Regions from separate parts of the Pelomonas dachongensis genome, predicted to be linked through region 3. Evidence: predicted binding sites of a transcription regulator. Region 3 holds the regulator's gene; each other region holds the start of a gene.
What was found. The regulator FNR, encoded in region 3, switches genes on or off when oxygen is low (the NO sensors DNR and NnrR bind a similar motif). The targets are predictions, from matches to a motif close to TTGATNNNNATCAA.
Positions count from the first base shown of each region.

Region 1 (5,068 bases), on a different contig from region 3:
CCTGGGGCACGGACGAGCTGCAGATCCCCGTCGAGGTGCGTGCCGCCTGGTGGCAGACGCGCTGGGCCATGGCGCTGGCCGTCATCGCCGCCGCCAGCCTGATGGCCGGCATCGTTGGCATGCGCACGCGGCTGCTGCTGCGCCACCGCCGCGTGCTGGAGGATCGGGTGCGCGAGCGCACCGAGGCGCTGGAGGCCGCCAAGGCTGCGCTGACGGCCAAGTCCGCCGAGCTGGAGGAAGCCAGCCTGACCGACCCGCTGACCGGGCTGCGCAACCGCCGCTTCCTGGACCGCCAGATGCCGGCGGACGCGGCGCTGACGCTGCGCCACTACGAGCCCATCAGCAATGCCCCGGTTGAAGGCGAGAGCGAGCAGGACCTGCTGTTCTTCCTGATCGACATCGACCACTTCAAGCGCATCAACGACGCGCACGGCCACATGGCCGGCGACGCGGTGCTGGAGCAGATGCGCGGCCGGCTTGAGCAGGTGTTCCGCGCCACCGACTACCTGGTGCGCTGGGGCGGCGAGGAGTTCCTCATCGTCGCCCGCGGCACACCACGCTCGCGTGCCGCCGAGCTGGCCGAGCGCGCCCGCGGCGCGGTGTCCGGCGAGCCCTTCACGCTGGACAACGGCCTGAAGCTGGCGCAGACCTGCTCGGTGGGCTTCTCGGCCTTCCCGCTGTGCCCGACGTTACCGCGCGCGCTGGACTGGCGCTCCGCCATCGACCTGGCCGACGCCGCGCTGTACGAGGCCAAGGACGCCGGCCGCAACGCCTGGGTGGGTCTGGTCAGCGCGCACGCGTCCAGCGACGAGGAACTGCAGCGCGACGTGCGCCGGCCGCTGGAGGCCTGGGCAGCGCGCGGGCGGCTGCGGCTGGTGCAATCCGGCGGCTGATGCCGTCCTGGCCGGCGCGGCGCGTGCGACGGCCGCGTGGCGTCAGGCGCGCGAACCGGAGATGGCTGGCGCCCAGCCGAACGGCTCTGGCAGCGCGGCCAGGATGCGCTGGCGCAGCGGCGCATAGCCCGCGTCCACCGACTGGCCAGGCCGCGGCGCGAGCGGGTCCTGGTGGCTGCCGAAGGCGTCGTCCAGGTCGGCCCAGTCTTCAGGGGTGAACAGCGCGGCGGCGCGCGGCAGGATCTCGGTCTCCTCGCGCTTCATGTGGCGCAGGTAGCGCGCCGCGTAGACGCGCAGTTGTTGCTCGAACTTGTCGCGCCGGGCGTCGCCCATCTGCTCCCAGGCCAGCAGGCTGTGCTGCAGCTCGCGGATGGCGCGCTCGCCCTGCGCATGGTCTGCCTCCAGTTCGTCCAGCGTCATGCGCAGCTCCGGCGCCAACGCCCGCAGCCGCGGGAACAGCAGCTCGCTTTCCTTCTGGTGGTGCAAGCGCTCCGGGAACTCGTCGACATAGAACAGCATGGCGCGCAACGCGCCGAAGTCCGGTGCCGCGCCGGCCTCGCGCTGGGCGGCCAGCAGCAGGGGCAGCGTGCGCAGCATGGCGGCCAGCGCGTCGTGCTCGGCGCGGATCACGCGTACCGCCAGGGGCATGGGAGACAGCGACATGCCGCGAGCGTCGCGCGGCGGCGACGCGCCTGTCTTGCGCTGGATCAAGCCGACGAGAACCACCCCCGTAAAATCCCGCGCTTTGCTCCACCAGCCCAGGAAAGCTCCGGCCATGACCGCAACGACCGCCTCCCCCACCCTCATGGCCCACGCGATCCGCGCGCTGGCGATGGACGCCGTGCAGGCTGCCAACTCCGGCCACCCGGGCGCGCCCATGGGCATGGCCGACATCGGCGTGGCGCTGTGGGCGCGTCACCTGAAGCACAACCCGGCCAACCCGCACTGGGCCGACCGCGACCGCTTCGTGCTGTCCAACGGCCACGGCTCGATGCTGATCTACGCGCTGCTGCACCTGACGGGCTATGACCTGCCCATCGAGGAGCTGAAGGCCTTCCGCCAGATGCACAGCAAGACGCCCGGCCACCCTGAGGTGGGCATCACCGCCGGCATCGAGACGACCACCGGCCCGCTGGGCCAGGGCGTGACCAACGCGGTCGGCCTGGCGCTGGCCGAGAAGCTGCTGGCGCGAGACTTCAACCGCGACGGCCACCAGATCGTCAACCACAACACCTACGTGTTCCTGGGCGATGGCTGCCTGATGGAAGGTATCTCGCACGAGGCCGCCGCGCTGGCCGCCGCCTGGAAGCTGAACAAGCTGATCGCCATCTACGACGACAACGGCATCTCCATCGACGGCCAGGTCGGCCCCTGGTTCGGCGACGACACCGCCAAGCGCTTCGAGGCCTATGGCTGGAACGTCGTCGGCCCGGTGGACGGCCATGACGTGGACGCCGTGGACAAGGCCATCGCCAAGGCGAAGAAGAGCGACGACAAGCCGACGCTGATCATCGCCAAGACAGCCATCGGCAAGGGCTCGCCCAACCGCGCCAACACCAGCAAGGCGCACGGCGAGCCGCTGGGCGCCGAGGAAATCAAGCTGACCCGCGAGGCCATCGGCTGGACGCACGAGCCCTTCGTCGTGCCGCCCGAGATCTACACCGCCTGGGACGCCCGGTCCGCCGGCGACCGCGCGGAGAGCGAGTGGGACGTGCGCTTCGATGCCTATGCCGATGCCCACCCCGAGCTGGCCGCCGAGTTCCAGCGCCGCATGGCCGGCGTCCTGCCCGCCGACTTCGCGCAGATTGCCGTGGACGCCGTCGTCAAGGCCCATGCCGAGGCGCAGACCGTCGCCAGCCGCAAGGCCAGCCAGCTGGCGCTGGAAGCCTTCACGTTGAAGCTGCCTGAGATGCTGGGCGGCAGCGCCGACCTGACCGGCTCCAACCTGACCAACACCAGCAGCACGCCCAACCTGCGCTTCGAGAAGGACGGCACGCCCAACAACGGCCGCCACATCAACTACGGCGTGCGCGAGTTCGGCATGGCTGCGGTCATGAACGGCATCGCGCTGCACGGCGGCTTCATCCCGTATGGCGGCACGTTCCTGACCTTCAGCGACTACAGCCGCAACGCCATCCGCATGGCTGCGTTGATGAAGACGCGCGTCATCCACGTGATGACGCACGACTCCATCGGCCTTGGCGAAGACGGCCCGACACACCAGTCCATCGAGCATGTCGCGTCACTGCGCCTGATCCCCGGCCTGGACGTCTGGCGCCCGGCCGACACGACCGAGACGGTCGTCGCCTGGACCATGGCCCTGGGCAACGCCCAGCGCCCCAGCCTGCTGGCGCTGAGCCGCCAGAACCTGGCCTACTCGCCCAAGACCAATGTGGACGAGATCGCCAAGGGCGCCTATGTGCTGGCCGAACCGGCCAAGGGCAAGGCGCAGGCCGTCATCATCGCCACCGGCTCCGAGGTGCAACTGGCCATGGCCGCGAAGGCGCTGCTGGCCGAGCAGGGCGTGAAGGTGCGCGTGGTCTCGATGCCCAGCACCAGCGTGTTCGACCGCCAGGACAAGGACTACAAGAAGACCGTGCTGCCCAAGGGCCTGCCGCGGGTGGCGGTCGAGATGGGCGTCAGCGACTTCTGGTGGAAGTACGGCGTGGATGCCGTCGTCGGCATCGACACCTTCGGCGAATCGGCGCCGGCCGGCGTGCTGTTCAAGCACTTCGGCTTCACGCCCGAAAACGTGGCCGCGACCGTCAAGGCCGTGTTGAAGAAGAAGTAAGTCGCCGCGGCAGCAGTCTGCGCTACAACTGCGCCCTGTCACCACGAACAGAGAGTTCGACTTGCGCAGACTGCTGACCACCGCGTTGCTGGGGCTGTGCGCCATCGGCGCGCATGCCCAGACCGCCATCGACGACCGCAGCGGCGAGACCGCGCTGGCCTGCCTGCAGCGGCCGGCCGCTCCCAAGTATCCGGACAAAGAGCTGGAGCGCCGCACCAGCGGCTTCTACCGCGTGCTGCTGACCTTCACGCAAGCGCAGCGCGCCCCTGAGGTCAAGGTCCTGTTCGCCGCGGGGTCGGAGGACCTGCAGTTCACCGCCGAGCACTACGTGAAGCAGTTCCGCCTGCCCTGCCTGAAGGCTGACAGCGTCGTCACGCTGGTGCAGGAGGTGCGCTTCACCGCGGTGGCGGACGCCGATGCCGAAGTGCCGCAGCCGCTGAACCTGCCGCGCACGGCCAACCAGCGCCTGGGCGAATGCATGCGCACGCCGGCGGACGGGCCGCGGCTCAGCGAGGCGACGCAGCTGCAGACCTTCCAGCGCGAGCTGAAGAATGGCAATCTCGTCGTTGAGCTCGACTTCACCGCGCCCGACCAGCCGCCGCAGACCAAGGTTCTCTACAACTCGCTGAACCCGCGCCACCGCAACGATGTGCTGGATCACGTTGCGCAGTACCGCCTGCCCTGCCTGACCCCGGGTGAGCGTTTTGGCGTGCAGCAGACTTTCCACGTCGGCTTCGGCGGCAACCGCAGCTTCGCGTTCAAGGACGTGGGCCTCGTCAAGTTCCTGAGCATGGTCAAGAACGTCGACGCACGCCCCGTCAACTTCGAGCTGGACACCATGGGCTGCCCGTTCCGCGTGCGCTACGCGCTGGGCCGCCCGGCAGTGCCCAACCGCGTCACCGAGTCCGGCGCCCGCAACCCGAACCGCCGCGCCTTCATCGCCTGGCTGGAAGAGCTGGAGCTGGCGGTGACACCTGAGCAGTTCGAGAACCTGCTGGGCGCCGAGATGCTTATCGACGTGCCGTGCGGCACGATCAAGCTGGGTTGAAGGTCTTCGCCATGGACACCCACGGCAAGGTAGCCGTTGCCCCGAATGGCGTGGACGGGAAGCAGGCACCCGTGCTCTGGGCCTGCGTGGTCTTGCTCATCGCAGCCTTCGGGTTTTGCGGCGCGCAGGCGTGGCGCGAAGTCCCGTCGACGTGGGCGGAACTCCACAGCTACGACGTCGTACCGACGACAGCCTTTGAGCGGATCGAAGAAGCCGACCTGGTGTTCGGACTGACGCGGTTGACGCGCAGCGAGGCCTTGTTTCTCGACAAGAACGAGCCGCTGCCGGCGGCACTGCGTCCGCTGCTGCGTGACCGGGAATTGCCCATCCACGCTG
Region 1 covers NZ_JBIGHY010000007.1:281,365-286,432, forward strand. Annotated here, with positions in the region: gene ACG02S_RS19530 (diguanylate cyclase) at 1-893, shown strand, start outside; gene ACG02S_RS19535 (hemerythrin domain-containing protein) at 936-1,556, opposite strand; gene tkt (transketolase) at 1,669-3,684, shown strand; gene ACG02S_RS19545 (hypothetical protein) at 3,746-4,732, shown strand; gene ACG02S_RS19550 (hypothetical protein) at 4,744-5,068, shown strand, end outside.
Region 1: the regulator FNR is predicted to act here: its motif matches at 1,591-1,604, upstream of ACG02S_RS19535 (hemerythrin domain-containing protein).

Region 2 (5,068 bases), 210 kb from region 3:
TGAAAGCGTCGCTCGCCGCCCAGCTGTGCTCGCCCATGCGGCGTTCGATCAGGTCGTAGGCCATGCCGAGCAGGTCGACGGCATCGGTCTGTGCCTTGGCGTCCCGTTGCGTTGCCGGGCGCAGCATCTGCGCGATGTACCGCTGCATGGGGTCCATCACATAGTTGTCGAACAGCCGGTTCCACAGGCGCACCTGCAGCTGCGCGTCGAAGTCCGCCGGCAGCAGGTCGCCGACCATGCGGCGGTTAAGGTACTCCATCTGGATGGCCGTCTCGGGCACCACGCGTTCGCCGTCCACCAGCAGCGGGATCTTGGCCGTGGGCCACAGCGCGGCATAGGCGGCGCGCGCGGCCGGGTCGCCGAGGTTGACGATCTGCGGCGTGTAAGGCGCACCCAGTTCATCGAGCGCGATCAGCAGCTTCCAGCAGTGGGAGGACAGGGGGTGGTAGTGCAGCGTCAGGCCCATGGCGGCGGTCTCGGGTCAAAAAAAGCGGGCCGAAGCCCGCTTGTGTGGCGGCTCGGGGTGTCAGTCGTGCACGACAGCCGCTGCCTGCAACTGTTTGTTGATGCGCAGTGCTACCAGCGTGCCCAGCGCGCCGGACATCAGGTAGGCCGTCAGCGAGACCAGCCCGAACTGCGACGACAGGTACAGCGCGACGACCGGTGCGAAGGCCGCGCCCAGCAACCAGGCCATGTCTGCCGTCAGCGCCGCGCCGGTGTAGCGGAAGTGCGGCAGGAAGTTGGACGTGACCGAGCCGGCCGACTGGCCGTACGACAGGCCCAGCAACACGAAACCAATCAGGATGAAGGACGCCTGGCCCGGCTTGCCGCCGCCCAGCATGAACGGCGCCGCGACGGCAAATACGCCGATGGCGACGGCCAGCGAGCCCAGGAAGTTGCGGCGACCGACCTTGTCGGCGATCAGGCCGGACATCGGCATGGCCGCCGCGGCGAAGGCGGCGCCCAGCAGTTCCATCTTCATGAAGCCCTCGATGCCTTCCGGATCTGACAACGCTACCCACGACAGCGGAAACACCGTCACCAGGTGGAAAAGGGCGTAGCTGGCCAGTGCCACGAAGGCGCCGATGACGATGTGGTGGCCTTGCGCGGGCAGCAGAGCGTGCAGGTGGGCGGGGTCCAGCTCGTGCTCCTCCATGCGCTTTTCGTACTCGTGCGTGACGACCAGGCGCAACCGGGCGAACAGCGCCACGACGTTGATCGCGAACGCGGTGAAGAACGGGAAGCGCCAGCCCCAAGACAGGAAGTCCTTGGCTGAAAGGCTGCTGTAGACGTACAGGAACACGCCCGACGCGACGAAGAAGCCCAGCGGTGCGCCGAGCTGGCCGAGCATCGCGTACCAGCCGCGGCGGTGCGGCGGGGCATTCAATGCCAGCAGCGAGGGCAGGCCGTCCCAGGAGCCTCCCAGAGCCAGGCCTTGGCCGATGCGGCACAGCGTCAGCAGCACGATGGCGGTGCCGCCGGCCTCGGCGTAGCTGGGCAGCAGACCCATCGCCACCGTGGAGGAGCCCAGCAGGAACAGCGCGATGGTCAGCTTGGTGGAGCGGCTGAAGCGGCGCTGGATCTCCATGCCTATTAGCGTGCCGATGGGGCGCACGACGAACGCCAGCGCGAACACCAGGAAGGCGTACAGCGTGCCGGTCAGCGCGTCCGTGAACGGGAAGAACACCTGCGGGAATACCAGCACGGACGCGATGCCGAAGACGAAAAAGTCGAAATATTCGGACGCCCGGCCGATGATGACGCCGACCGCGATGTCGCCAGGGGCCAGATCCTCGTCGCTGCGTGTGGTCAGCGGGCCGGACTGGGGCGTGGTGAAGGTACTGCTGGCTGCCATGGGGGCTTGGTCTCCGTCTATGCCTTGGACAAAATGTCCAATCGTTGATTTGCCTCAATCAACTTACATTCCATCGTCTCGTGCAAGATCGTTAACCCTCGCGCGTCACTCAGGATGTACTCCAAAAATTCTCTCCTCACCCGCGGCCTGGTCTTGTCAGCCATCGTCGCATTGAGTGGCTGCAGTGGCATCGTGATGAAGCCGCATGGTGACATTGCCCAGCAGCAGGCCGATCTCATCGTCACCTCCACGCTGCTGATGCTGCTGATCATTGTCCCGGTGATCGCGCTGACGCTGTTCTTCGCGTTCCGCTACCGTCAGTCGAACGCCGAGGCGACCTACGCGCCCGACTGGGACCATTCCACCCGGCTGGAGCTGGTGATCTGGGGCGCGCCGCTGCTGATCATCATCGCGCTGGGCGCGATCACCTGGATCAGCACGCACAAGCTGGACCCATTCCGCCCGCTGGACCGCATCTCCGAAGAGAAGGCGCTGGTGCCGGGCGTGAAGCCGCTGGAGGTCTACGTCGTGTCGATGGACTGGAAGTGGCTGTTCATCTACCCGGAGCAGGGCATTGCGACCGTCAATGAGATGGCGGCGCCGGTGGACAGGCCCATCCACTTCCGCTTCACCTCCACGTCGGTGATGAACACCTTCTACGTGCCGGCGCTGGCCGGCATGATCTACACGATGCCGGGCATGGAGACGCAGCTGCACGCCGTCATCAACAAGGCCGGCATCTACGACGGCCTGTCGGCGCACTACAGCGGGGCCGGCTTCTCGGGCATGCGTTTCAAGTTCCACGGCCTGTCGGACACTGACTTCGCCGGCTGGATCGCTGCCAACCAGGCCAGCGGCAACACGCTGACCCGCGAGGGGTACCTGAAGCTGGAGCAGCCCAGCACCCGCGACCCGGTGCAGCGCTTCGCCAGCATCGAGCCGGGCCTGTGGGGCGCAATCGTCGATCGCTGCGTCGACGGCCAGAAGATGTGCGCCAGCCAGATGATGGCCATCGACGCCGCCGGCGGCGCCGGCAAGGGCGGCGTGGCCGGCACGATGCGCAGCCCGTGGCAGGCGCTGGATGGCGTCGTGCGCGAGCGCACCGTCGTGGCCGCGCTGTGCACCCCCGTCAATCCGCTGGGCCTGGCGCTGGAACCTGCCGCGCTGACCACCTCCCTCGCGTCTCAGAACTGAGTCTGACCGATGACCGTCTACCCTGAAGAGCTCCACCCGGTCTTCGGCCGGCTGGGCTTGCATGCCCTCCCGTTGCATGAGCCCATCCTCATCGCGACCTTCCTCGCCGTGGCCCTCGGCGGCCTGCTCGTGTTCGCGCTGATCACAAAGTTCAAGCTCTGGGGCCACCTGTGGCGAGACTGGATCACCAGCATCGACCACAAGAAGATCGGCATCATGTACATGCTGCTGGGCATCCTCATGCTGCTGCGCGGCTTTGCCGACGCGATCATGATGCGTGCCCACCAGGCGATGGCCTTCGGTGACAACGCCGGCTTTCTACCGCCGCACCACTACGACCAGATCTTCACGGCGCACGGCGTCATCATGATCTTCTTCGTCGCCATGCCGCTGGTGACGGGTTTCATGAACTACGTCGTGCCGCTGCAGATCGGCGCGCGCGACGTTGCCTTCCCGTTCCTGAATAACTTCAGCTTCTGGATGACCGCGGGTGGCGCCATCCTGGTGATGATCTCGCTGTTCGTCGGCGAGTTCGCCAAGACCGGCTGGCTGGCCTTCCCGCCGCTGTCGGGCATCCTGGCAAGCCCCGACCCCGGCGTGGACTACTACCTGTGGTCATTGCAGGTGGCAGGGGTGGGAACGACGCTGTCCGGCATCAACCTGATCGCGACCATCGTCAAGATGCGCGCGCCGGGCATGACGCTGATGAAGATGCCCGTCTTCACGTGGACCTCGCTGTGCACCAACGTGCTGATCGTCGCGACCTTCCCCGTGCTGGCCGCCACGCTGGCGCTGCTGACCGCCGACCGGTACCTTGCCACCAACTTCTTCACGAACGACCTCGGCGGCAACGCCATGCTGTACGTGAACCTGATCTGGATCTGGGGCCACCCGGAGGTCTACATCCTGATCCTCCCCATCTTCGGCATCTTTTCCGAAGTGGTGTCCACGTTCAGCCGCAAGAAGCTGTTCGGCTACGCGTCCATGGTCTACGCGACGGTGGTCATCACCATCCTGTCGTACCTGGTCTGGCTGCACCACTTCTTCACGATGGGCTCGGGGGCCAGCGTCAACAGCTTCTTCGGCATCACGACGATGATCATCTCCATCCCCACGGGGGCGAAGATCTTCAACTGGCTGTTCACCATGTACCGCGGACGCATCCAGTTCGAGGTGCCCATGCTGTGGACGATGGGCTTCATGATCACCTTCACGGTGGGCGGCATGACCGGCGTGCTGCTGGCGGTGCCGGCGGCGGACTTCGTGCTGCACAACAGCCTGTTCCTGATCGCGCACTTCCACAACGTCATCATTGGTGGCGTCGTGTTCGGCATCTTCGCGGGCATCAACTACTGGTTCCCCAAGGCCTTCGGCTACCGGCTCGATGCCTTCTGGGGCAAGGTCAGCTTCTGGTGCTGGTTCATCGGCTTCTGGGTCGCGTTCACGCCGCTGTACGTGCTGGGCCTGATGGGCGTCACACGGCGTGTCAGCCACTTCGACGACCCGTCGCTGCAGATCTGGTTCGTGATCGCGGCGGTGGGCGCGGGCATCATCGCGCTGGGCATCGCCGCCTTCCTGGTTCAGATCGCCGTCAGCGTGATGCGCCGCAAGCAGCTGCGCGACGTGACCGGCGACATTTGGGGCGGCCGCACGCTGGAGTGGGCCACCTCGTCGCCGCCACCGGACTACAACTTCGCGTTCACGCCGGTGGCCCATGAAATGGACGCCTGGCACGACATGAAGGCCCGCGGCCACCAGCGCCCGCGCACCGGCTTCGTGGACATCCACATGCCGCGCAACACGTGGGCCGGTTTCGTCATCGCGATGCTCGCCACCGCGATGGGCTTCGCGCTGGTGTGGCACATGTACTGGATCGCGCTGGCACTGCTGGTGGCCACGGTGGTCGCGACCATCGTGCACACCTTCAATTACGACCGCGACTACCACATCAAGGCCGACGCCGTGACCCTCGCCGAGAACGAGCGCAGCCGCGCGCTCGACGCCCTGGCCTGATCGATT
Region 2 covers NZ_JBIGHY010000002.1:833,494-838,561, reverse strand. Annotated here, with positions in the region: gene ACG02S_RS08420 (glutathione S-transferase family protein) at 1-466, opposite strand, end outside; gene ACG02S_RS08415 (MFS transporter) at 527-1,855, opposite strand; gene cyoA (ubiquinol oxidase subunit II) at 1,970-3,049, shown strand; gene cyoB (cytochrome o ubiquinol oxidase subunit I) at 3,059-5,062, shown strand.
Region 2: the regulator FNR is predicted to act here: its motif matches at 1,900-1,913, upstream of cyoA (ubiquinol oxidase subunit II).

Region 3 (5,068 bases):
GATCCTCAGCCGCAGCCCGCGCATGGCGCAGGTGCTGTCCGAGGCGCGGCTGGTGGCGGCGACGGACGCCAGCGTGCTGATCAGCGGCGACAGCGGCACGGGCAAGGAGCTGCTCGCAAATGCCATCCACAAGGCCAGTCCGCGCGCGGCCAAGCCGTTCGTCGCGGTGAACTGCGCGGCTATCCCAGAGGCGCTGCTGGAGTCCGAGCTGTTCGGCCACGTGAAGGGCGCGTTTACCGGCGCGCAGGGGCACCGCCAGGGCCTGATCCCGGCGGCGCATGGCGGCACGGTGTTCCTGGACGAGATCGGCGACATGCCGCTGGCGCTGCAGGTGAAGCTGCTGCGCGTGCTGCAGGAGCGCATGGTGCGGCCGGTGGGCAGCAACGAGGCGGTGGCGGTGGACGTGCGCGTGCTGTCCGCCACGCACCGCGACCTGGAGCTGGCGATGGCCGAGGGGCAGTTCCGGCCCGACCTGTTCTACCGGCTCAACGTCGTCAAGCTGACGCTGCCGCCGCTGTCCGAGCGACGTGAGGACATCGCGCTGCTGGCACAGCACTTTCTCACCGTGCTGGCCGAGCGGCACCGCAAGCCGGTGCGGGGCTTTGCGCCGGATGCGCTGGATGCACTGGTGACGGCCCCGTGGCCGGGCAATGCCCGCCAGCTCTACAACGTCGTCGAGCAGGTCTGCGTGCTGGCCACGGCCCCGCTGGTGCCGCTGGCGCAGGTGCAGCGCGCGCTGCAGATGCCGGTGGCCGAGGTGCTGAGCTATCAGCATGCCAAACAGCGCTTCGAGCGCGACTACCTGAACCAGTTGCTGAAGCTCACGTCCGGCCACGTCGCCGAGGCCGCGCGGCTGGCCGACCGCAACCGCACCGAGTTCTACCGGCTGATGCAGAAGCACGGCCTGGATCCGCAGTTGTTCCGCACGGACACGGGCCCCCTAGCGAGCGCGTCGGATTCTGGCGACAGCGCATCGTCAGACGAATCAAGCACTTAGCGGGTGAGGGCGGGAATATGTCGCCGTCTGGCGACAAAAAACCGCCCCGAACCGCCGAAATTGGCGTCGCGCCCTGAGTAGTCGGTGCCAAGTCGTTGATTCGATTGAGGAATCCGAAACTGGCACACCCCTTGCGCTAGGCCTGTTGTGGTGCCACCCGGCATCGCTTTTGATTCAGCATCCTCAGGAGATCTGCATGCAACAAACCACCACCTTCGCCCGTCTGCTGTCCGCCGCCCTGATGGCGACCGCGGCTTCCGCCTCGTTCGCCGCCGATCCGGCGCCGGCCCAGCCCGCGCAGCAGGTCGCGCAGGCTGAAGCCGCGGACCCGGCCGTGGCCGCGCAGGCCGCCGCGATGCTGCAGCAGGACAAGGATCTGCAGGCCCTGCCGTTGACGGTCAGCAGCACCGCAGCCGGTGTCATCGTCGTGAAGGGCGCCGCACCCAGCGCCGAACTGGCGCAGAAGGCCATCAAGCTCGTGGCCGCCGTGCCGGGCGTGAAGGAAGTGCGCAACGAGATCAAGGTCGGCTGAAGCGCCAGCTCCTGATCTCAGGCCCCGTGTGCCCCCGCGGGGCCTTTTTGCGTGTGCGCTCAGCATGAGCGCACTCTCACGGGTGCAAGTCCCGCCGTAAGTTGATCACAGCGAACGAAGCGAAGCGCAACTGCACGAGGGCGAGCGAGTGTGGGGAGGAAGCGTGGAGCGAAGCTGCGAGCCGATGGACAAGAACCGGATAGAAGGCACTGCCGAGCAGGGCGAGCGGGCAACGAACTGCGAAGCTCTCGTGATCAAGGCGAAGCGGTGTAGATCCGGCGGTTGTGCAGTGAAGGAGTGCGTGTCTTACCTGAGGAAGCCTCGCCTCACGCCTGAAAGGGCGACGGCCATGCCGCAGCGAGGTGGCAGCAGAGGTCGTAGTAGCCGGGTAGCGGAGCCGCTGAGGCCACCAGCGAGAGGCGAAGGACCGAACGAGAGCAAGTGAGCGAGGACATGGGGATGTCAAAGGCCATGCCTGACCATCAGCTACTTTGACCGACTGGGCCTTCCCCGGCTCTCATGACCTCAAGCTCTCGAACCGCCTGGTGCGGACCCGCATGCCAGGTGGTGTGGGAAGGGCGGAGCCGAAATGGTTCCCCCCCACTCCCAATCAGCAGCGCGAGTTGTTGACGATGGCCTGCAGGCCGGCCTGGTCGAGGATGCGCAGCTGCCGCTGCTTGACCTCCATCAGCCCGTCGTCCTGGAACTTGGAGAAGGTGCGGCTGACCGTCTCGAGCTTCAGGCCCAGGTAGCTGCCGATCTCCTCGCGCGTCATGCGCAGCACGAGGCTGGACGGCGAGAAGCCGCGTGCCTGCAGACGTTGCGTCAGGTTCAGCAGAAAGGCGGCCAGCCGTTCGTCCGCACGCATGTTGCCCAGCAGCAGCATGACGCCATGGTCGCGCACGATCTCGCGGCTCATGATCTTGTGGAACTGGTGCTGCAGCACGGTGAAATCGCGCGACAGTTCTTCCAGCTGCGCATACGGGATCACGCAGACCGACGAATCCTCGAGCGCGATGGCATCGCAGTGGTGGTGGTCGCTGCTGATGCCGTCCAGCCCCAACAGTTCGCCGGCCATCTGAAAGCCGGTAACTTGGTCGCGCCCGTCCTCGCTGCCGACGCAAGTCTTGAAGAAGCCGGTGCGCACGGCGTACAGCGCCTCGAAACGCTCGCCGTTGCGAAACAGGTGTTCGCCACGCGGCACCGGGCGACGCTTGCCGACCAGGCCGTCGAGCTGGTCCAGCTCACCGGCGTTCAGGCCGACGGGCAGGCACAGCTCGCGCAGGTTGCAACTGGCGCAGGCGACCTTGAGGGGTTCGACGGCGGCGAGGGGAGTTTGCGTGGCCATGCCCGGCATTATGGGCAAGTGCGCGTTGCGGGTCAGGAAGGTCAACATGGCGGCATTCTTGTGGCACTAACCCGCGGACCGCTTGACGTGGATCAAGGCCGCAGGCCGGCGCCGCCGGCACAGTGGCGCAATGGCTGCTGTGACTGATCGCCCCGTACCCGCCGAGTTGCTCGACGCCAACATGCGGCGCCATGACGTGGCCGGGCCGCGCTACACCTCCTACCCGACGGCGGACCGCTTCGTCGAGGCGCACCAGAGCGCCCAGCACCTGCAGGCGCTGGCGCAGCGCGGCACCGCGCAGCCGCTGTCGGTCTACGTGCACATCCCGTTCTGCGAGCAGCTCTGCTACTACTGCGCCTGCAACAAGATCATCACCAAGCACCACGAGCGCGCACAGCCCTACCTGGCAGCGCTGGCGGTGGAAATGGACTTGGTGGCGCAGGCGCTGGGCGCCAGTGCGGGCGGTGTGGCGCCGGTGTCGCAGTTGCACCTGGGTGGCGGCTCGCCGACCTTCCTGAGCGACGCCGAGCTCACGGTGCTGATGGACGCGCTGCGCCAACGCTTCAAGCTGCTGACCGGCGCGGAGCTGTCCATCGAGGTCGACCCGCGCACCGTCGACGGACAACGCCTGGCACACCTGCGGCGGCTGGGCTTCAACCGCCTGTCGTTCGGTGTGCAGGATTTCGACCCCTCCGTGCAGAAGGCGGTGCACCGCTCGCAGCCGCATGAACAGGTCGCGCAGCTGATGCAGCACGCGCGCGAACTGGGCTTCGCGTCCATCAGCGTGGACCTCATCTACGGCCTGCCGCAGCAGACGCCGGCCAGCTTCGCGCGGACCATCGCGCAGGTCGCCGAGCTGCGGCCCGACCGCATCGCGATGTACGCCTACGCCCACCTGCCGCAGCGCTTCAAGCCGCAGCGCCGCATCGTGGCCGAGCTGCTGCCGCCCGCAGGTGACAAGCTGGCCATGCTGTCCGGCGCCATCAGCGCGTTGCTGGGAGAGGGCTATGCCTACATCGGCATGGACCATTTCGCGTTGCCCGACGACCCGCTGGCCATTGCCAAGCGGCAGGGACTGCTGCACCGCAACTTCCAGGGCTACTCCACGCAGCCCGACTGCGATCTCATCGGCCTGGGCGTGTCGTCCATCAGCCGTGTGGGTGCTACCTATGCGCAGAACGCCAAAACGCTGGCCGAGTACGAGGACGCGCTGAACCAGCGCCAGCTGCCCGTGCAACGCGGTCTGGCGCTGACGCGTGACGACCTGCTGCGCCGTGCCGTCATCATGGCGTTGATGTGCCAGGGCCGGCTGGAGTTCGAGTCCATCGCGGCGTCCTACCTCGTCGACGTGCCCCGGTATTTCGCGGCCGAGTTCGAGCGCCTGGAGCCGCTGGCCGCGCAGGGGCTGGTGGAACTGGAGCCCGATGCGCTGCAGGTGACGCCGCTGGGCTGGTACTTCGTGCGTGCCGTGGCCATGGTGTTCGACCGCTACCTGCAGGCCGACGCGAGCCGCGAGCGCTTCTCCAAGATCATCTGATGGCGCTGGATGCCGCGCTGATCGCATCGGCCACGCTGATGGGCCTGGCCGGCATACCGCACTGCGCAGCCATGTGCAGCGCACCCTGCGCGCTGGCGGCAGGCGGCCGGCCGCTGCGTCTGCTGGCCGGCCGCCTGGTGGGCTACACCACTGCGGGAGCGCTGGTGGCGGCGTCTGCCGGGCTGCTCGCGCGGGCCTCGGCGGGGGCCACACTGCTTCAGCCGGCCTGGGCGCTGCTGCAGGCCGGCATGTTGCTGCTGGGCCTGACGCTGCTGGTGCGCGGCCGCATGCCGGCGTGGCTGGGTGCCGTCCGCTGGCGGCCGCAGCCGCGCCATGCATTCGGCACCGGCCTGGCCTGGGTGGTGATGCCCTGCGGCTTGCTGCACGCCGCGCTGTTGCTGGCGGGCTTGTCGGCTGCGCCGCTGAGCGGCGCGGCGGCAATGGCCGGCTTTGCGCTGGCCAGCACGCCCGGTCTGATCATCGCGCCGCTGTGGCGGGCGCGGCTGCTGCGCCGCGGTGACGACGGCGCGATGCCGGCGCTGCGCCTGGCGGGCCTGGCGCTGGCCGTGGGGGCGGGCTGGGGCTTGGCGCACGGCGTCTGGGAGCGCATCGCGCTGCTCTGCTGACCGACTCTAAACTCCGCGGGTTTCCCTC
Region 3 covers NZ_JBIGHY010000002.1:620,850-625,917, reverse strand. Annotated here, with positions in the region: gene ACG02S_RS07410 (sigma 54-interacting transcriptional regulator) at 1-997, shown strand, start outside; gene ACG02S_RS07405 (BON domain-containing protein) at 1,194-1,529, shown strand; gene fnr (fumarate/nitrate reduction transcriptional regulator Fnr) at 2,140-2,886, opposite strand; gene hemN (oxygen-independent coproporphyrinogen III oxidase) at 3,008-4,414, shown strand; gene ACG02S_RS07390 (urease accessory protein UreH domain-containing protein) at 4,414-5,040, shown strand.

Region 4 (5,068 bases), on a different contig from region 3:
CAGACGCTGTGGTGAGGCTCAGGGCGGCGCTTGAAGAAGGACGAAAGCATGACTGAAGCTACGTTCGATAATGCCGAGCTGCGCGCGATTGTGCGCGTCGAATCACGTCGCTCCGCTCCATGTCAGACAACCAACTCGCCAACAAGTCCCAAGCCTGGTCCGCCCTGTTCTCCGAGCCGATGAGCGATCTGGTCAAGCGCTACACGGCCAGTGTGGGCTTCGACCAGCGCCTGTGGCGGGCCGACATCGCCGGCAGCCTGGCGCATGCGGAGATGCTGTCGGCGCAAGGCATCCTCAGCGCCGAGGACCACGCCGCCATCCAGCGCGGCCTGCATGAAATAGCCGCCGAGATCGAGGCCGGCCAGTTCGACTGGAAGCTGGATCTGGAAGACGTGCACCTGAATATCGAGGCCCGCCTGACCGAGCGCGTGGGCATTGCCGGCAAGCGCCTGCACACGGGCCGCAGTCGCAACGACCAGGTCGCCACCGACGTGCGCCTGTGGCTGCGCGGTGAGATTGACGAGATCGTCACGCTGCTGACGGCGATTCAGCGCGTCTTGGTCGAGAAGGCCGCCGAGCATGCCGACGTGATCCTGCCCGGCTTCACCCATCTACAGGTCGCACAGCCGGTCAGCTTCGGCCACCACCTGCTGGCCTATGTGGAGATGTTTGCGCGGGACGCCGAGCGCATGCTGGACACCCGCAGGCGCGTCAACCGACTGCCGCTGGGCGCCGCCGCGCTGGCCGGCACCAGCTATCCACTGGACCGCGAGCGCGTCGCGAAGACGTTGGGCATGGAAGGCGTCTGCCAGAACAGCCTGGACGCCGTCAGCGACCGAGACTTCGCCATCGAGTTCACATCGGCCGCCACGCTGGTGATGCTGCACATCTCGCGGCTGTCTGAGGAGCTGATCCTGTGGATGAGCCAGAACTTCGGCTTCATCGCATTGCCCGATGCCTTCTGCACAGGCTCGTCGATCATGCCGCAGAAGAAGAACCCCGATGTGCCCGAGCTGGCGCGCGGTAAGACCGGCCGCGTGGCGGGCCACCTGATGGGCCTGGTCACGCTGATGAAGGGCCAGCCGCTGGCCTACAACAAGGACAACCAGGAAGACAAGGAACCCTTGTTCGACACGGTCGACACCTTGAAGGACACGCTGCGCATCTTTGCCGACATGCTGGCCGGCCTGACGCCCAAGCCCGAAGCGATGCGCGCTGCGGCGCTGAAGGGTCACGCCACCGCCACTGACCTGGCCGACTACCTGGTTAAGAAGGGCCTCCCGTTCCGCGACGCGCACGAGGTCGTCGCGCATGCGGTGAAGTCTGCCACCGCCCAGGGCGTGGACCTGGCCGCGCTGTCGCTGGACGCGTTGAAGGCGTTCGACGCCCGTGTGGAGGCCGACGTGTTCGACCTGCTGTCGCTGGAAGGCTCGCTGAATGCCCGCAACGTGCTGGGCGGCACCGCACCGGCGCAGGTGCGGGCGCAGGTTGAGCGCCATCGGGCTCGCCTGGCGAGCTGACAAAACCCGACTCCTTCATTCACGGGGAGGGCGCACGAACTAGGGAGCGGAATCATCCGCGCCACCGCTTATCGTGCCGGGCGTCTCGAACCAAGGCTCCCCATGCATCTGAAAACGCTTGCCGCGCTGACCGCCCTGATCGCCTCGCCGGCTTTCGCCGCGACGATCACATTCCCCACCGTCAGCTGTTCCAGCAGTGCCAGCGGTGTTGGCACCCTTGTCACGTGCGCCAATGGCAGCTTCGTCAACCAGGCCCACGGCGATGTCGCCGGCCAACTTGACGTCAGCTACCTTGACGTGGACTCCACCAATGGTGACAGCTTGCGTTGGTGGGGTACCGGCTACAACACGCTGCCCAGCGCCTTGTGGGCCAGCGGTAGCGACGCCAATTCCTTCGCGCGGATCACCCTCACGCCGGCGTCGGGCATGGCCATCACGCTGGACACCCTTGACCTGGGCGCCTATGCCACCAACACCCGCACCACCAACCTGCGCGTGTTCTCGCTCGGCAGCGCGGTGATGTTCAGCCATGCCGGCGATGTCGGCACGTCCGGCGGCCCCAGCACCTTCTTCCCGAGCATCAGCTCCACCACGGGCGTTGTCATCGAGTGGGAGAACTCAGCCTACAACGTCGGCATCAACAACATCAGCTACACGTTGGCACCCGTACCCGAACCCCGGAGCTACGCACTGCTGCTTGGCGGACTCGCCGCCGTCGGCCTGCTGGCGCGCCGCCGTCGCGCTGGCTGAAGCGATACACACGCAGGCAACTTCGAGAGTCGGCCCCAACAGCGACTTTTCATCGTCGATCTGCCCCGCACTGATTAACCGGCATCAAAGGGTTCCGTCGTCACCTTGGCTAGCATGCGCACATGACGACACTCGCCTGGACCGACGCCCTGACCCTGAACCAGCCCACGCTGGACCACACGCACCAAGAGTTCGTCGAACATCTGAATGCCTTCGGCGATGCGCTGGATGCGGGCATCGACGCGCTGCCCGCCTATCACGCGTTGCTGGCCCACACCGAGGCTCACTTCGCGATGGAAGAGGACTGGATGGCGCGCTGCGGCTTCGAGCCGCAAAACTGCCACGCCAGCCAGCACGCGATGGTGCTGAACGTGATGCGCGAGGCGCTGCGTTACGCGAACGAGCTGAACGACCGCGAGCCGCTCAACATCCTGCGCACGGAGCTGGCGGGCTGGTTTCCGCAGCATGCCGAGATGATGGATGCAGCGCTGGTGTGGACGATGCAGCAGGCCGGCTTCGACCCGACGACGGGAGAGTGCCGGGACGTCGCAACCGCCGAAGCCGTTGGCGCGGGCTGCGGCGCCAGCAGCTGCGGGCACTGACGCGCCCACCTGAGAGAAGGGCCGCTGACGCGGCCCTGGGTCACTTCTTCAGGTACTCGAAGAACGCCTGCGAGTTGGACTCGCGGCCCAGGAAGTCCTTGACCAGTTCGGGCGCCGGCTTCTGAGCGCCCTGCCCCAGCACCAGGTCCCGATAGCGCTTGCCGACGTCGGCGCCCAGCTTGTCCTGGTCGAACGCCGTGCGCAGGTCCATTGCGACCACCAGGCTCCACAGGTAGCCGTAGTAGCCCGCGCCATAGCCGCCGGCGATGTGCCCGAAGCCGGCCGGGAACATCGTGCCCGGCACATGGCCCAGCGGCGTCGCACCCTCCATGCGCGCCCACAGCGGCAGCGGCTCGGGTTTGGCCTGCTGGTGCAGCGTGATGTCGTAGCTGGCGTACAGGTGCTGGCGGCCGAACTGCATGCCCTTGGCGTAGTGCTTGGCGGCCTGGGCCTGGTCCACCATTGCGTCGGGCACTGGCTTGCAGTCCGCGCAGACGGCCTGCATTAGCTTCAGCACTCGCTTGTCATAGACCCAGTCCTCCAGCATCTGCGACGGCGCCTCGACGAAGTCGTGCATGACGGCCGTGCCCGCGGTCGCGGCATAGCGGGTCTTGGACAGGTTCACGTGCACCGCGTGGCCCAGCTCGTGCAGCAGCGTCTCCACCTCATCCAGCGTCAGGCCTTGGCGGTCGAAGTTGACGACCAGCGCTGCGGCCGGCGTGCGGCCGGCGCGCGCGGCGCTGCCGCGCAGCGGCCATACCGCCGCGTGGTTGTACTTGCCTTCGCGCGGATACAGGTCAACGTACATCTGCGCGATGGGCTGGCCCGACGCGGCGTCGCTGACGACATATGTCTGCACCTCGTCGTGCCAGAGTTTGTTGTCGACGCGCTGGTACTTCACACCCATCAGCTGCTCGATGATCTTCATCGAGAACTCCAGGCTGGCCTGCGGCGGGAAGTAGGAGCGGAAGGCGTTCTGGTCCACGCTGAACTTCTCGCGCTTCACGCGCTCGCTGTAGAAGATCGCATCCCAGCGCTGCACCATAGTCTGCGCCAGCGGCGTGCCGACATGCTGTGCCTTGGCGGCGCGCAGCTCCTGCAACTCCGACTTCTCGCGCGCATTGACGGCGCCGGTCACGGAGTCAAGGAACTTCGTGGCCGTCGCGCCGTCCTTGGCCATGCGGCGGCGCAGGTTGAAGTCCACGTAATTGTCGAAGCCGAACAGCTTCGCGTACTCGCCGCGCAGCGTGACGATCTGGGCCAGCAGGTCCAGGTTGGGCTGGCCGCCCTCATTGGTCTTGGCCAGCCACATGCGCTGGCGCGCGGCCTCGCTCTCGGCGCTGCGCATGACGGGCATATAGCTCGGCGCGTCCACGCCCAGCACGATGCGGCCCTGCTCGTCGCGCTTGGCCTTGTCCCACACGCTGGCAGGCACGCCCTTCAGCTCGGCCTCGGTGAAGGTCACGCGAGTGCCGGCGTCGCGGATGTTCTTGCTGAACTGCTGATCCAGCTCGGTCAGCTTGTCCAGGATCTGCTTGGCACGCCCGCGCTTGTCCTTGGGCAGCGCGACGCCGGTGTCCTCGAACTGGCCGGAGGCCAGGCGCACAAACTCAGCGTCGATGCCGTCCTGCTTCGGGGTCTTCTGCAGCGCACGGTACAGCTTCTCGTTCTGGCCCAGGCTGGAATTGAAGTCAGCCCAGCGCAGCGAGCAGGCTTGTGCCGCATCGCGGATGGCCTTGTCCGGGTGGACGTTGAGGATGAAGTCGTTGGGGTACTGGTGGTCCTCGAAGTAGACCGTCAGATCGTCCAGCGCGGCCAGCCAGCCCGCGTCGACCGGGCGCTTCTCCAGCTGCACGACGCGCTGCTTGGCGCCCTTCAGGCCGGCGTCGCAACGGGTCTTCACGTCGGCGACGCTGTGATAGGTTGGGAAGTTCGGGCCGGGCAGCCTGGGTTGGGCTTGCGCAGCGGCGGCCAGCAGCAGAGCGGCCAGCGTGGTCATGGCGTTCTTCATCGGTGCTCCTCGTGGGAAGGCGCCGATTCTGCTGGGTGCATCGCGCCCAGCCGTTCCTCACGCCCTACTTCTGCAGCAGGGTTTTCACCTGGGCCAGCGCGCCCGGGTCGTCCAGCGTCGTCAGGTCGCCCGGGTCGCGGCCTTCGGCCACGGCCTGCAGCGCTCGGCGCAGCAGCTTGCCGGAG
Region 4 covers NZ_JBIGHY010000005.1:230,774-235,841, forward strand. Annotated here, with positions in the region: gene ACG02S_RS15300 (sensor histidine kinase) at 1-50, opposite strand, end outside; gene argH (argininosuccinate lyase) at 120-1,520, shown strand; gene ACG02S_RS15310 (PEP-CTERM sorting domain-containing protein) at 1,623-2,270, shown strand; gene ACG02S_RS15315 (hemerythrin domain-containing protein) at 2,393-2,872, shown strand; gene ACG02S_RS15320 (M3 family metallopeptidase) at 2,913-4,883, opposite strand; gene ACG02S_RS15325 (propionate--CoA ligase) at 4,948-5,068, opposite strand, start outside.
Region 4: the regulator FNR is predicted to act here: its motif matches at 2,345-2,358, upstream of ACG02S_RS15315 (hemerythrin domain-containing protein).